DNA from 4 places in the Fusibacter sp. A1 genome. Region 2 is predicted to be linked to each of the others. Evidence: riboswitches for the same ligand, from Rfam matches in the RefSeq annotation. Region 2 holds a riboswitch; each other region holds the start of a gene.

Region 1 (3,548 bases), on a different contig from region 2:
TTGAACCGTTTGATGCAGATACATATGAGTACTATTTTACACTTCATGATTATATTGCAGGGAATGAAATTGATCAGCAGTTTATGATATTTTCTTACGATTTGGAGTTGGTTCCTGGAACTCAATATTGCATGTTTCTTAATGAAGAATACACCGGAAATACTCCCGCTCCCAACTATTCCATTGCATATGATATTATTTACACCCTTGAGGACAAAAAAAATGTTGAAGCATATTCTGATATCCCGATAAATGACTTGTTGGACTATTACAATCTGTCAATGCTGTCCAAATTTGAGGATAAGGTAATTAGAAGAGACCATAAGTACAAAATTCAAAAGCATATAGACCTTGATGCGGCAATTGAAGCTGCATCATTCAAAATGAAAGTAAGCGTTGGTGAACTTGCTCGCAGTAATAAGTACAATTACTTTTATGAATATGAGATTATTGAAACTTATTCTGAAAAGAATTCAGTAGTGAAGTACTTGGTTTCCGGTAAAAAGCTAGAAAAAGGAATTGAATACTTTGTATTACTGGATAGCGGTTCCGTAGCTGTTGATAAGGAGTTTGGGATTCTAGAGACTGATGAATATGAAGAATATCAGATTGATAAAATCCGAAACTTCAAATAGTGCAGAAAAATAGTCAGGTGTTTCCTTAGATATAGATGTACCGAAAAGCTTTGGGTGTCAACCGATTCATAGTCTGATGCATTGACCCCATTCTATCGTCGTTTTAAACAAATCCCAGTTTTTAACATGCAGTTACCATACCGACAGTAGCCTGCAAATACTTTCCATAGATAATCTCCACCCGCCTATGTTATAATAAGATAATTATTTGAGAGGTGATGATGTGAAATTATATTTAGTGCGACACGGTGAAACCGATTGGAACAGAGAAGGCAGAATGCAGGGACGTAAAGAAGTGGACATTAACCTGTTTGGTCTGAGACAAGCCCATCTTTGTGCAAAGCGACTTAAGCATATCCCTTTTGACAGCGCCTATACAAGCCCGCAGAGCAGGGCGATTCAGACTGCCGAAATCATCACAAGAAACCACGACCTTACACTGAACAAACACCCCAACCTTCAAGAAATCCATCTAGGATCGTGGGAAGGGCTGACTTGGTCGGATGTCAAGAAGAAGCATCGTGGTCTGATGGATGATATGAACAGGGAAAAGAAAATGGCGAACATCCATGGAGGCGAAACCTATGAGGATGTGATCGACAGGGCGATGCGTTTCATTGATGATATCGAAGATACCGACTTGAAGAATGTGCTGGTGGTCACCCACGGCGGTGTGATCAAATCGATGGTGACGCATATTCTTGGGCTTTCGATCGAAAAGCGATCAAACTTTCATATCACCAACACAAGCGTCTCTGTCCTTGAACGTGACAAGGCCGGAAAATGGAAGGTGCTTACGATGAACGACCATAGTCATTTGGAAGAATTGATGTTTGATTAGTGTTAAAATTATTTTATAACGTTTACAAACCACTATATGTTGTGGTAGTATAAGTTAGAACTAAATCATAAGACAGTCTAGGTGCCCGAAAGGGATAATAGGGAATGAGGTTTAAATCCTCAGCAGCCCCCGCTACTGTAAGGTGTTACGAACCCCATTGCCACTGCTGACGCGGGAAGGTGGGTAGTAGGTTTGACCACCGAGCCAGGAAACCTGCCAGACATGTACTAATACACCTTCGGAGGGAAGGCAGTGGAGACTATTCAGTTAATTTCCCTGTTGCCTTTAGGTAACAGGGTTTTTATATTTAGTAATGCTTTAAATGCTTTGATTTAACCTTTATCGAATAACTTGAAGAATCTGCTTCGATCCTCGACATGACTGTCGGGGATTTTTTTTTGAGACCCTAACCTTTAGCGTACCTTTTCAGTTTTCTTTGCTATAATAAGGTGATAAAAAGTAATTACTTGGGGGACTTATGAGAACTGTATTTTATTTAGAAGACAAATTCAACGATGAGAACATCATGTTCACAAAAGCGTTTCAGCCACATTCCATCGTGTATCTTTCGACGATCAGAGGACTGCATGCTGGGTATTATGAAGATTTTGCGGATTATATCATCAACGACTTTCCGACGGTCAACATTGAGGTAAAGTATATCGAAGAGGTTACGATTCCTGTGATGACAGAAATATTCAAGTCATATCCCATGCTGGATGGTGTCCATCTTGCCAGTTCGAACAGCCTTTTATCCATTATCGCGACCAAAGCCTCTGAACTTGCCGGTGTAAGGTCTTTTTATACCGATCTTAGTAGAGACAGCATTCTGGAGTTTGACGGATCTAAATGCAATGTGGTTAAGTCTGACATCGAAGGAATCGAAGTATCCGACTATATCGATATCGCCGGTGGGGACATCTTACGAAAAACGACCATCTTCAATGAAGATCCGCTGATCAGGCTGCTGACAGACTTTATCGCCGAAAATCAGAGCAGATGGAAGAGGATCAAAAGGATCCTGGGTAGACCCGATGTGTTCAACCATCATGAGGAGAACAAGGGTGAGATCGAGGCGGTACTCAGTAATCTTGATAAGAGCGAGTATCTGCAGTTTAAATGGCTGAAAACCTTCATGAAAAGTATCGGCTATGTCAAAACGAAAAAATCCAAGGACGGAAATCTGATTTTAAAGTTCAAAAGTCCTGAGCATAAGCAGTTCCTCTTTATCACGGGGTCGTGGTTAGAAACCTTCACCTACAAGACGATACAGCTTGTGGACGATGTGACGGATATCGAAACGGGTGTTTCCTTCTCGTGGGATAGCGGCGGTGATGTCGTGAAAAACGAAGTGGACGTGTTGGTGTCTTATCACTCCAGACTGTTCTGCTTTTCTTGCAAGGATTCGTCCAACTACGATGTGAACACGCTCAATGAGCTAAGTGTATATGCGCAGCGTATCGGTGGAGCGAATGTTAAGAAAGTGTTGGTTGTCACCGACGCTCCAAGGAAAGATACTGTAATAGAAAGAGCAAGAGAGATGGGCGTATACGTCTTATTATATGAAGGAAATCCGATGGGATTCAGAAGACAGATCGAACGACTGTTTTTAGATATCGACATCATGATTTAAGGAGGCCTTATGCCAAAAAGTTTATTTGATATTATCGGTCCTATCATGGCGGGGCCTTCCAGTTCACACACCGCAGGCGCCGCAAAACTAGGTGGACTTGCGCGCAGGTTTGTAAAAGACGATATCGCAAGCGTCGTGTTCTATCTCCACGGATCGTTTGCGAAAACCTATAAGGGACATGGAACAGACAAGGCTCTATTAGGTGGAATCATGGGACTACCTGCTAGCAGCCCTGAGTTGAGGTTCGCCTTTGACCTGGCTAAACAAAGTAAGATCGACTATAAGTTTGTCGAAGCCGACCTTGGAGATGTCCACCCGAATTCGGTAAAGATCGAAGTGGTCGGCAGCGACGGGAAAACCACCGTCATCAGCGGCGCGTCCGTTGGTGGAGGTGCTGTTAAAATTACGGCTATCAACGGCATTAAGATGAGTTTGAGCG
Region 2 (3,548 bases):
AGGTGCCACATGGTGGTAAAGGTCAAGTTTTTCGATGATGATACCGCTGACGATACCAATGACCATTCCCGATAGGGTATAGATCAGTGCGATTTTCCAACCGAAGGTGATCAGAAGGAAGGATAGGGCGATTTCATTCACTATCGGACTTGTAAGCAGGAAGGTGAACGTCATGCCAAGCGGAATGCCGCCTTCCACAAAACCTATGAAGATAGGCACTGTCGAACACGAACAGAAGGGACTGAATACGCCAAGTGTTGCCGACATAAGGTATCCATACCACCCGCCTTGCTTATTGAGCAGCTCTTTCACACGCTCCACTTGGACAAAACTTCGGATGAAGGATATGATGAAAACCATGACAGTAAGCAGGAACAGTATTTTTGTCGTGTCATAAACGAAAAAGTGGAGTGCCTCCCTAAGAAAACCCGGTTCGATCTTCAGGAGGTCGATGATCAGATAATCAGCTAGTGCTTCGAACATAATGAAGAATCGCCTCCTTTATGATTGGATACATCTCGTGTTGATCGTTGATACGGTAATGCATGAAGTTTCCTACTTTAGTATGGGTAATGATTCCGGATGTCTTTAAGAGTCTCAGGTGTTGTGATATGTTTGATTGTTCAAGTTCCAAGTCTTTTTGGATCTCACAGACGCATTGTTGCGAGTTTATCCACAGAAACTTTAGGATATTCAATCTTGTCTCATGCCCGATCGCCTTATAGACTTGGATGATTGTTTCTTTTGTCATGTCGACCTCCATTTCTATATTAGAATATTATCATATACTTATGTTTCGCGCCACACTTTTTATGCATTTTCATTTTAGTTTTTTTTTCTAGAGTATTGACATCGGTATTTTGTTATGCGTGTATATTCTGAAAAATGAGAATTAACAGGCATGTGGATAAGCTGTGTATAAACGAAGTGAGGGTATTAGCGATGGAGCGATAGATTGATGTAATTGCAAGGGCGAAAATACGTTCTATTTACGAAAGTTTCTGTGAAATGTGTGTGGATAACATGTGGATACTAAGGATAACATTTAAGCGGCGGTCGATTACATCTTGTCGATCCCAAATGCGGGGTGAGTCAATTATGCAAACAGAATTTTATACACTCCTATGCATAAATATGTTTCATTATGAAGAAATGGACTTAGTTTATGAATTTTCGCACATGAAAAACGGGCAATTTACCCTATAAGTTACTCACAATTTCTGTGGGTAACTTGTGGACAATGTGTACAAAAATGAGTGCAATCGGCTTTATAGAGCCCTTTATTATGTGGATAGCTAATAAAATGTATAAAAACTAACCCTATGCACGGAGAACTCAAGTGAATCTGTGCTAAAAAACGTTTGCTTTATCTGTGCAGTCTCTATATACTGATAGTGAACTTAATAACATGAAATATTGGTGCATATGCTTAATAGGGAAGCTGGTTCAAGTCCAGCGCGGTCCCGCCACTGTAACACGGAGTCAACTACGACCACTGGGAAGCCGGGAAGGGTAGAAATGATGATGATGTGAAGTCAGGAGACCTGCCGATATTTGTTGATAATCACGAGGAATGATGAGTCACGATTGAAATTAATCGCGTCATTTTTTGTGCGGTTATTTTTTTATTTCCAGGAGGATAAGATGAAAAAGATAAGTATTTTAATGATGTGCGTGATGCTGATGGCAGCGTTGTTCACAGGGTGTACACAAGAAGTGGAAACTACGGAGACCGATATCGGTCAGCAGACAACTGAAAACGTGGCGGTCGAATCGGCAAATGAGGAAAAGACTGCTGAAGCTACTGTTTATCCACTGACAATAGTCGATGGGGAAGATAGGGAAGTAGTACTAGAGAAAGAACCGATGAGAATCGTCTCACTTGCTCCATCGGTGACTGAAACGCTGTATGCTGTCGGTGCTGGAGACAAACTCGTTGGAAGAACGGATTACTGTCTGTATCCTCAAGAAACGACAGAAGTGCCTTCTGTCGGCACGATCAGAGAACCTAATGTGGAATCAATCGTCGCTCTTGAACCGGATGTGGTTATCGTAGCGAGTCTGTTTAAAGAAGAAGTGCTGATTCAACTTGAGGCACTTGATATTAAAGTGTTCGTATTAAAAGCCCAAGAGAGTTTTGAAGGAGTATATGAAACTACCCTTAACGCAGGTCTGATCACAAACCACAAGGCGGATGCCGAGGCAGTGATCGATTCGATGCGTGCGGATGTAAAACTTGTAACGGATGTTCTGGACGGCGTGGAAGCCAAATCAGTCTACTATGTTGTCGGTTTCGGTGAAAGCGATTATACTGCGACAGGTGATACCTTCATCAACGACATGCTTACGATGGCTGGCGGCGATAATATCGCTAAAGACGGCGAGCACTGGGTATATAGTTTAGAGAAGCTCGTTGAACATAATCCAGAGGTGGTTCTGGTCTCTGACAAATATGACTCCTTGGCTGGTTTTTCAACTCATGAGAATTATCAGGTGTTGGATGCTGTAAAAGAAGGTAGAGTGCTTGAAATCGACAGCGACCTGCTTAGCATCCAGGGCCCAAGAATTGCGCAAGGACTAAAAGCGATTGCAGAATTGTTGCATCCGGAATTATTTTAGGTGACTAGGGGACAAATCTGTCCCTTTTTCCTGTTTATTGGATAGTATCAGACGTACTGCAAGTATAAGTTTATTGGATGTGGAGAGTGGCGGTTATGACTTTTTATGAAAAACGAAGAGGGATCTATTTGATCTGTGCTATCGGTATCCTTGCGATGGTGCTGTTAGCGGTATTCTCTGCAACGCTAGGCGCTGCGGACATATCTTTCAGCGGCGCGTGGAGAGTGATGGCCCATCGTATTCCGTTACTTGGGAATCTGATAGACATTGATGATATCAGCAAGATGCATCAGACCATCATCCTAAACCTAAGAATACCTCGGATTCTTCTTGCCATCATGGTGGGAGGTCTTCTTGCCGGATCGGGTACGGTGTATCAAAGTGTCTTCAGAAACCCAATGGCTGATCCGTTTGTATTGGGAGTATCTTCAGGAGCTGCTCTTGGAGCCGCCGCTACGATGATCTTCGGACTAGAGATGAGCCTGTTCGGAATCAGCAGTATCAGTGTCGCCGCATTTATAGGCGCTCTGGTGACCACGTTTATTGTATACCGCGTATCCTCATCCGGTGGAAAAACGCCCGTGATGACACTTATTCTTACCGGGATAGCGATGAGCTTTTTCCTTAGTTCGATCCTATCTCTTTTAATCACATTCAATAGGGACCAGCTCGAGCAGATCGTATTCTGGTCGTATGGATCACTGTCGACGACCGGTTGGCGTCATATCTATACCGTACTGCCCTTTTATGCGGTTTCGATGGGGTTCTTCCTCTTGAAGGGAAGGGTGCTCAATATCCTTACCCTAGGTGAAGAAAGCGCATCGTCCCTTGGAGTGGATGTTCAAAAGGAAAGAAAAATACTTTTAGCGGTTGCGTCACTTGCAACAGCTGCCGCAGTCGCTGTTACAGGAATCATCGGATTTGTCGGT
Region 3 (3,548 bases), on a different contig from region 2:
ATGGCGATTCCCTTGATGGTCTGCTGGTCCACAGCTACCGTTTGGACATCGATGCTTAACGTGCTGCCGGCAGGTAATCTCACCTCAACCGACGCTTCAACCACACCGTATACAAGCCTTCTTGCCGCCGCAACTGCGGCAGCTGTCGCTGTCGTGCCCGTCGTATAACCCATTCTCAACGCCTTTCCGTCCACATTTACCGTTCCAAGCATCTTAATCTCTTCTCAGGTGATAAAGCATCGCGTTGACAATCGCCGCTGCGACATTCGAACCACCTTTTCTTCCAAGTGCTGTGATATGGGGTAGATTTGACGCGTGCAGCTCATCCTTCGATTCCGCGGCACCTACAAAACCGACAGGAACTCCTACGACACCCACCAGTTCATCACTGCGCTCGTCATAGTGTTCCATGATTCTAAATAGTGCTGTAGGTGCGTTTCCGATGACAAAGAGTTTTTGACCAGGCAAGTCGAAAGCCAGATCTACTGCCGCCATGGATCTTGTCATATTGCCTTTCTCAGCAAGCTTGAAAGTCCTTTCATCGGCTATGAGACACTTGATGTCGCAGCCTAAGGCATGAAGCGTCCTCTTGTTGATACCGGATAGGACCATTGTCGTATCCGTATAGATGGTAAGACCGCCCTTAAGTCCTTCTAAGATCCTATCAATCACCCCGTCGCTGATTCTGATATTCTTGAAGTAGTCGAAATCCGCTGCGGTATGGATGGCACGCTTCACGATCTGTTCGTGGACCTCACTTTCAAAAGAAACTTTGCCGAACATGTCTGTGAGTTCCTGCGATATTATCTCAAAGCTTCCGTTTTCAATGCCCATGGGGCTCTTTATGTAAGTCATCTCCCTATCCTTTCAACGTGTTTTTGCGTTTTTTCCACTATAAAAACAACATAAAAAAACCAGTCCGAAGTGGACTGGTTGTAATCACAAAAATGTGCTTAAACAGCCAACCTCCCTCCGAAGTCGCATGAATCTTTACATTAGGCAGGTCTCCTGGCTCAGGTATCATTCTACTAGCCTGCCTTCCCGGTGTTAACCAGTGGCACGTTTCGGCGTTCGTCTTCCTTTACAGTAGCGGGGGCTGCTGAGGCTTTTACCTCATTCCCTTTTCACATCATCTCTGATGACCTAATGTTCGTATTTAATTTTCCTTTTAATCAATTCCAATGATAAGTGAGATGCTCCTTAAATGCAAGACCTATTCCATTTTTTGATAGGATTCCATGAAAATCCATCATGACCTTGTCATGCCTGTTCTCCATTCACCCTTTGACTTTGTCTTTTTTTTATTTTGGTAACCTGGGTTACGGATAACTTTAACCGTAAGGGGTACAATTGATACGATATTAACAAATCGTCGACCTTTCGACATGAGGAGGCTATCCATGGCATACCAGCTGTCACACGAAATGTTTGATCGCTATCTTGCTGCGCTGAGTGCGACACATCGCGTGTTCGCGCCTGTAGTGAAGGCGAACAAGAACAAACTGGCCGATCTTGACCTGATTACCTATGATGAGGTCAGCGGAGCTGATCAGATCATTTGGAGCGAGAAAAGCTATTTTTCACCAAAAGAGATTTTTTATCCTATTCGAGAGACACTATTCAGATTTGTAGGAAAAGAGGCATTCGTACCAGAAGTCGATCAAAAGCCCATGCTCATTCTTCTTAGGCCTTGCGACCTGAACGGAATAGACCGTTTGGACCAGATTTTCTTCAACAACGGAGTCAGCAAGGATTTTTACTATGAAAGAAGACGCAAACTGGTAAAATTCGCTGTGATCGAATGTACAGAAGGCTTTGATAGCTGTTTCTGCGTGAGTATGGGAACAAACAAGGTAGATTCCTATGACATGGCGCTTAAGTACAGCGGTGATTCCATCACCCTAGACATAAAAGATGAGACACTTGTTCCTGATGGATACTCCTTTGGAGCGAATGAGGATTTTGAACTCGATTTTGTCAAAAGCAATAAGACAAAAGTCGAACTACCCGATTTTGAAGGTGTCGATCTGAACCAAGTGTTCGGTCACGAGATGTGGAAGGAATATACCTCAAGATGCATCGCATGCGGCAGATGCAACACGTCGTGCATCACTTGTAGCTGCTTTACCATGCAGGATGTCTTTACCGATGACGAAAAGATGCTTTCAGAACGAAGAAGACGCTGGGCCGGTTGTCACATCAAAGGTTTCAGCGACATGGCGGGCGGTCATTCCTTCAGGGACAAAAACGGCGAACGCATGAGGTTCAAGCTGATGCACAAGGTCTACGATTTCAACAAGCGATTCGATAAGCATATGTGCGTCGGATGCGGCAGATGCGACGATGTCTGTCCCGAGTACATCTCGTTTTCAAAGTCGATCAACAAGGTCGCAAAAATCATCCAGGAGGTCAAGCATGAAAAATGAGTATCTGGCATTTCCATTTGAGATTCTTTCGATCGTCAAGGAAACCGAGATCGACTGGACCTATACCGTTAAATACGACGGTCCGCTTGTAGGCGGTCAGTTTATGCAGCTTTCGATCCCCGGTGTGGGTGAAGCTCCTATCTCGATCAGTGATTTCAGGGACGGAAGCCTTGATATGACCATCAGAAAGGTCGGCAGACTCACCGATGCCATCTTCAACCTTGAGGCAGGCGATTCGCTCTTTATGCGAGGCCCCTACGGCAACGGTTTCGAGTTGTCCAAGTACGTTGATAAACATGTGGTGATCATCGCTGGAGGAACCGGACTCGCACCTGTGAAGAACGTGATTGAAAAACTCACTAGCGGCGAGATAAAAACAAATTCCACACGGGCGCTTATAGGATTCAAATCACCTGATGATGTGCTGTTTGAAGACGCTTTGAAAAGATGGAGCCAAGACCATGAGGTAACTGTCACCGTCGACAAGCAGCCAGACAAGCCTTGGAACGGCAAGGTCGGACTTGTAACAGAGCATATCCCCACACTCGAGGGCTATGATATAGAAAAAACAGAAGCCATCGTCGTCGGACCGCCGATGATGATGAAATTCACAACACTCGCACTCCTTAAGGCGGGTTACCTGCCACAGAACATCACCGTCTCCTTTGAAAGGAACATGAGCTGCGGCATCGGTAAATGCGGCCACTGTAAGATTGATGAAACCTATGTTTGCCTTGAAGGTCCGGTCTTCAACTATACGACCGCCGTCAAGCTTTTGGATTAGGAGGCTCACATGAGTGTAGATAGAAAAAAAATAACCAAGAACGCCTACCGTATCACAAAAGTAAGGGGCAAGACCGCGCTTAGGATCAGGGTTCCTGGTGGACACCTAGATGCCAAGCATTTCACCCTGATACAGGAAATCGCACAAACCTACGGCAACGGAACCGTTCACCTGACAGCACGTCAAGGCTTCGAAGTTCCAGGTATCGACTTTGAACATATGGAAGCCATCAACAAAAAGATCCTGCCTCTACTTGAATCCTTAGATCTTGCGATCGAGGTCGATTCAGGCGGCTACCCAGCAGCTGGAACAAGAAACATCTCGGCGTGCGTAGGCGA
Region 4 (3,548 bases), 200 kb from region 2:
AGACTCTGATGTGTATTGATGATGTCCTCATAGATTCTACCGACACCCACAATGAAATCAGGTACAAGCGATTTATCGCTCAAGGTCTCTTCGACATGGTTAAGAATTGTTCCGATGTTCTTTTTATAACTTACTTTGTCTTTCCACATGAACAGCAAGTTGATTGTCTGCTCTTTTGTAGAGACCAAATAGGTTTGAGAGACTTTCATCAGCATGAGTTCAAGTAGGTAGATCACCTTGGTCATCCGCTGCGACTTGATCAGACCTCCCTGATCTTCATCTCCGATCAGCTTGATGCTGACTATGCTATAGTGGCTTTCCGGTCTGAATCCATAGTTGCCAGCCCGTTCAATGGCCTTTTCCCGTCTGATCGAATCGTTTGCTATCAGGTCATCGAAAAATTCTGCCTTATACTTGTTTTCGACTTCCTTGATCGAAAGTTTCTTTAAGGATTCAATCGCCAAAAGTGAGGCAGCCGACTCAAGGCTTAATATATCGACATTTCCAATCGGTCTCTTATGCCCGTAGACGACTAAATGTCCATGCACCTCATCTTTTACAAGCACCGGGATGAATGTTCGCTCAACTGACTGTTCATCCACCGTTATCGTGTCTGTACGCTTTCTACCGATCACCATTTGCCTGGTTCTGGCATAGGTGTTGGTAATCTTTAAAAATCGTTCGTCCACTTTATATGGAGAGATCACCTCATCAAACTGATAATCGACATAAAAAGTAGGATGTTCGAGATTGCCTGTCAACATGTCTACGATATCCACAGCTGTACCGCCCTTAAGAAGGATAGCCATCGTCTCATTGTGGACAGCTTCCACCTTATCAAGAATTAGAGCTTGTCTATTGAGAAGTAATTTATAGATAGGGGTCATGATATCGTTGAAGGGCACTTCATAATCCAAATCGATTACGGGAAAACCAAGTTCATCAGCAAGTGCTACTAGCGATGGATCAAGTTCTTGGATATAAGGATAGATCTTCACACACAGACCGGCCAGACCTTTTTCCTTAAATTCAATAATCATTTGCTTCACTCTATTTAGCGGTTCATTTTTAAATACATATGCGGTAGTAAGCAAAAGCTCGCCTGGTTTCACCCAGTTCATGATGTCAAGATCGACCATGATGTTTACATTTACTACAAGCTCGTTGATGCCTTTTTTTCCGGCAATCAACTTTCCGCCTTTAAAAAAGTCCATCTCCATCAAGTCATTCAGTCCAATACCCTTTTCATTTATCATAACTGCCCCCCTGTTGTAACTTTTATACAGTTAACATACCCAAACTTTAAGCAATTATACCTAAAGAAGTAATATCCTTTTATATATTATCACCAATATCATACTTACTTAAGAGATACATTGCAAGAGAAAAATGAAGATTCTGAGAATTGACTTACTTACACAAATGAATAAAGCTGTGCACCAGCACAGCTTCAGTCTTATAACCATATGTTTTGAAAAACGCAACTCTCTTCTTAAACAACTCCGATTCCAGCTTCATCAAAAGTGATCATCTCTATCCCCATAAAGCAGGCGGCTTCTAGAATGTTGAACATCAATGCTCCACCTGTACCTTCACCAAGTCTCATATCCAAATCCAGCGGAGGGTCGACACCTAAGAGTTCAGAAGCGAATTTCGCCCCTTTTTCCTTGCTTTTATGCGAAGGAATCAAATACTCCTTGACCTTCGGGTTCAAACGAACAGCGACCAGTGCTGATACCGTCGCGATGAATCCGTCGACCACAATCGGTACCCCTTTAGAGGCCGCACCGATAAAGGCTCCACACATCGCACCAAGTTCAAATCCACCCACCTTGGCAAGCACATCGATCGGATCGTTTACATCCGGATTGTTGTTCCTTATCGCATCTCTGACTACATTGATCTTGTGCTTCACCCGTTCGTCGTCAAGGTTGGCTCCCATGCCTGTCACCTGTTCAGGATCTACATTTCCAAAGACAGACAGAATCGCAGCGCTAGGTGTTGTGTTGCATATTCCCATTTCACCGGTCGCCAATATATTATACCCTTCGTCAATCGCATCGACGGCAGTTTCAATACCTACCTCTATCGCACGAATCGCTTGCTCGCGCGTCATCGCAGGTTCTATTCTTAGATTTTTCGTTCCAAATGCAATTTTCTTATTGATGATTCCTGGCATTTCAATAGTCGCATTGACACCTACATCAACAGGTATAAGTTTAGCTTTAGCCTGTTTCGCAAGCGCACAGACCCCGGTATATCCTCTGACGAAATTCAGCGTCTGCTTCAGCGTCACATCTTGAGGGCACACCGCTACATTTTCATCGATCACACCATGGTCACCGCTAAATACAAGAATCGCCCTTTTATCGACAAGTGGTGAAAGCGTCTGATTGATGGCACTGAGTTGCACATAGTACGACTCAAGTTTTCCCATGCTTCCAACAGGTTTTATCAGATTATCGACCCTTGTCTGTGCTGTGTCCGACCATTTCGAGTCCACTTCCTTGATTGCATTTAACGCGTCATTCAATTTACTCATCGTAATCCCCTTTCGTACCTTCACTAGGCTTTTCGACATAAAAAAAGCCCAGATTCTTCTTTGACAAAAAGAACCTGGACTTTACCGTCATCCAAATTAAGCATGTATGGCAGGTCTCCTGGCTTAGCTTCAACACGACTTATGCCTTCCCGCTTACGCAGTGGCTGTGATAAGTCGTTCCACATTACAGTGATGGGTTCGCTGAGGATTTAAACCTCATTCCCTATTCTCCCTTACGGGCACCGATACCCCTATATTATAATCTGTTTTTACTTAAGTGGCAAGTCATCTTCTGGATCCACCACATGATGGAAGGGTCCCCTATAGGCATAGACATTCAAATTGACGCGGTCCTTATCGCTCATCACCACACCCTCCATCAGAAGCAGCGATTTCTGAAGCTCATAACCCTCATAGGTAGGCAGGGAAATATGCCCCGAGCTGTTGAGGACCCTATGCCAAGGCAGATCCGAATCTTGATAGCGCCTCATAGCCCCACTTACAAACCTAGCAGCCTTCGGGTTTCCTGCCGCCGCAGCCACTTGCCCGTAAGTCATGACATTCCCCTTAGGAATAGACATAATAACCGCAATCACCTTATCATAAAAACTCATCTGAGCCATAGTATACCTCTCTTTACCAAGAACGTAGTGTGTTCTTGGCGATGTAAGTCAACGTCTTTTGTTGACGGATCGGACAGTCTGTTCTTGGCGATGTAAGTCAACGCATTTTGTTGACGGATCGGACAGTCTGTGAACAACACTTTCCATCTTTATTCTACACGCTATCACAATCAATTGCAAATGGTTATCACTGAGAAGGAAGTTGATGGATAAGGACTATTATAATAGGAAGAAATAAAATAAAAGAAATAATAGAAGAAAAAATAAAAGAAATAATAAAAAGCGAATGATATGCCCTTCGGGCGTGAAATATCTTCGATATGATATAATCGCTTCGCGATTGTGATATGAAATCCTTTTATGGGCCGAAGGCGTATATCACA

The links. A riboswitch is a leader RNA that binds a small molecule or an ion and turns the genes downstream of it on or off. The one in region 2 is predicted to bind cobalamin.
Region 1: it holds a riboswitch for cobalamin, as region 2 does, so the genes downstream of both, DWB64_RS14685 (Card1-like endonuclease domain-containing protein) here and DWB64_RS05410 (ABC transporter substrate-binding protein) in region 2, are expected to answer to the same signal.
Region 3: it holds a riboswitch for cobalamin, as region 2 does, so the genes downstream of both, DWB64_RS00140 (cobalt-precorrin-8 methylmutase) here and DWB64_RS05410 (ABC transporter substrate-binding protein) in region 2, are expected to answer to the same signal.
Region 4: it holds a riboswitch for cobalamin, as region 2 does, so the genes downstream of both, cobT (nicotinate-nucleotide--dimethylbenzimidazole phosphoribosyltransferase) here and DWB64_RS05410 (ABC transporter substrate-binding protein) in region 2, are expected to answer to the same signal.

The regions. Positions count from the first base shown of each region.
Region 1 is NZ_QQWI01000010.1:94,705-98,252, forward strand. Features, by position in the region: gene DWB64_RS14675 (hypothetical protein) at 1-635, shown strand, start outside; gene DWB64_RS14680 (histidine phosphatase family protein) at 859-1,476, shown strand; cobalamin riboswitch at 1,539-1,712, shown strand; gene DWB64_RS14685 (Card1-like endonuclease domain-containing protein) at 1,955-3,109, shown strand; gene sdaAB (L-serine ammonia-lyase, iron-sulfur-dependent subunit beta) at 3,119-3,548, shown strand, end outside.
Region 2 is NZ_QQWI01000003.1:306,983-310,530, reverse strand. Features, by position in the region: gene DWB64_RS05420 (permease) at 1-483, opposite strand, end outside; gene DWB64_RS05415 (helix-turn-helix transcriptional regulator) at 464-751, opposite strand; cobalamin riboswitch at 1,401-1,567, shown strand; gene DWB64_RS05410 (ABC transporter substrate-binding protein) at 1,645-2,619, shown strand; gene DWB64_RS05405 (iron ABC transporter permease) at 2,715-3,548, shown strand, end outside.
Region 3 is NZ_QQWI01000001.1:23,307-26,854, forward strand. Features, by position in the region: gene cbiD (cobalt-precorrin-5B (C(1))-methyltransferase CbiD) at 1-212, opposite strand, end outside; gene DWB64_RS00140 (cobalt-precorrin-8 methylmutase) at 214-855, opposite strand; cobalamin riboswitch at 981-1,162, opposite strand; gene asrA (anaerobic sulfite reductase subunit AsrA) at 1,401-2,426, shown strand; gene asrB (anaerobic sulfite reductase subunit AsrB) at 2,416-3,210, shown strand; gene asrC (sulfite reductase subunit C) at 3,220-3,548, shown strand, end outside.
Region 4 is NZ_QQWI01000003.1:107,804-111,351, forward strand. Features, by position in the region: gene DWB64_RS04525 (PucR family transcriptional regulator) at 1-1,256, opposite strand, end outside; gene cobT (nicotinate-nucleotide--dimethylbenzimidazole phosphoribosyltransferase) at 1,493-2,542, opposite strand; cobalamin riboswitch at 2,633-2,804, opposite strand; gene DWB64_RS04535 (MGMT family protein) at 2,812-3,165, opposite strand.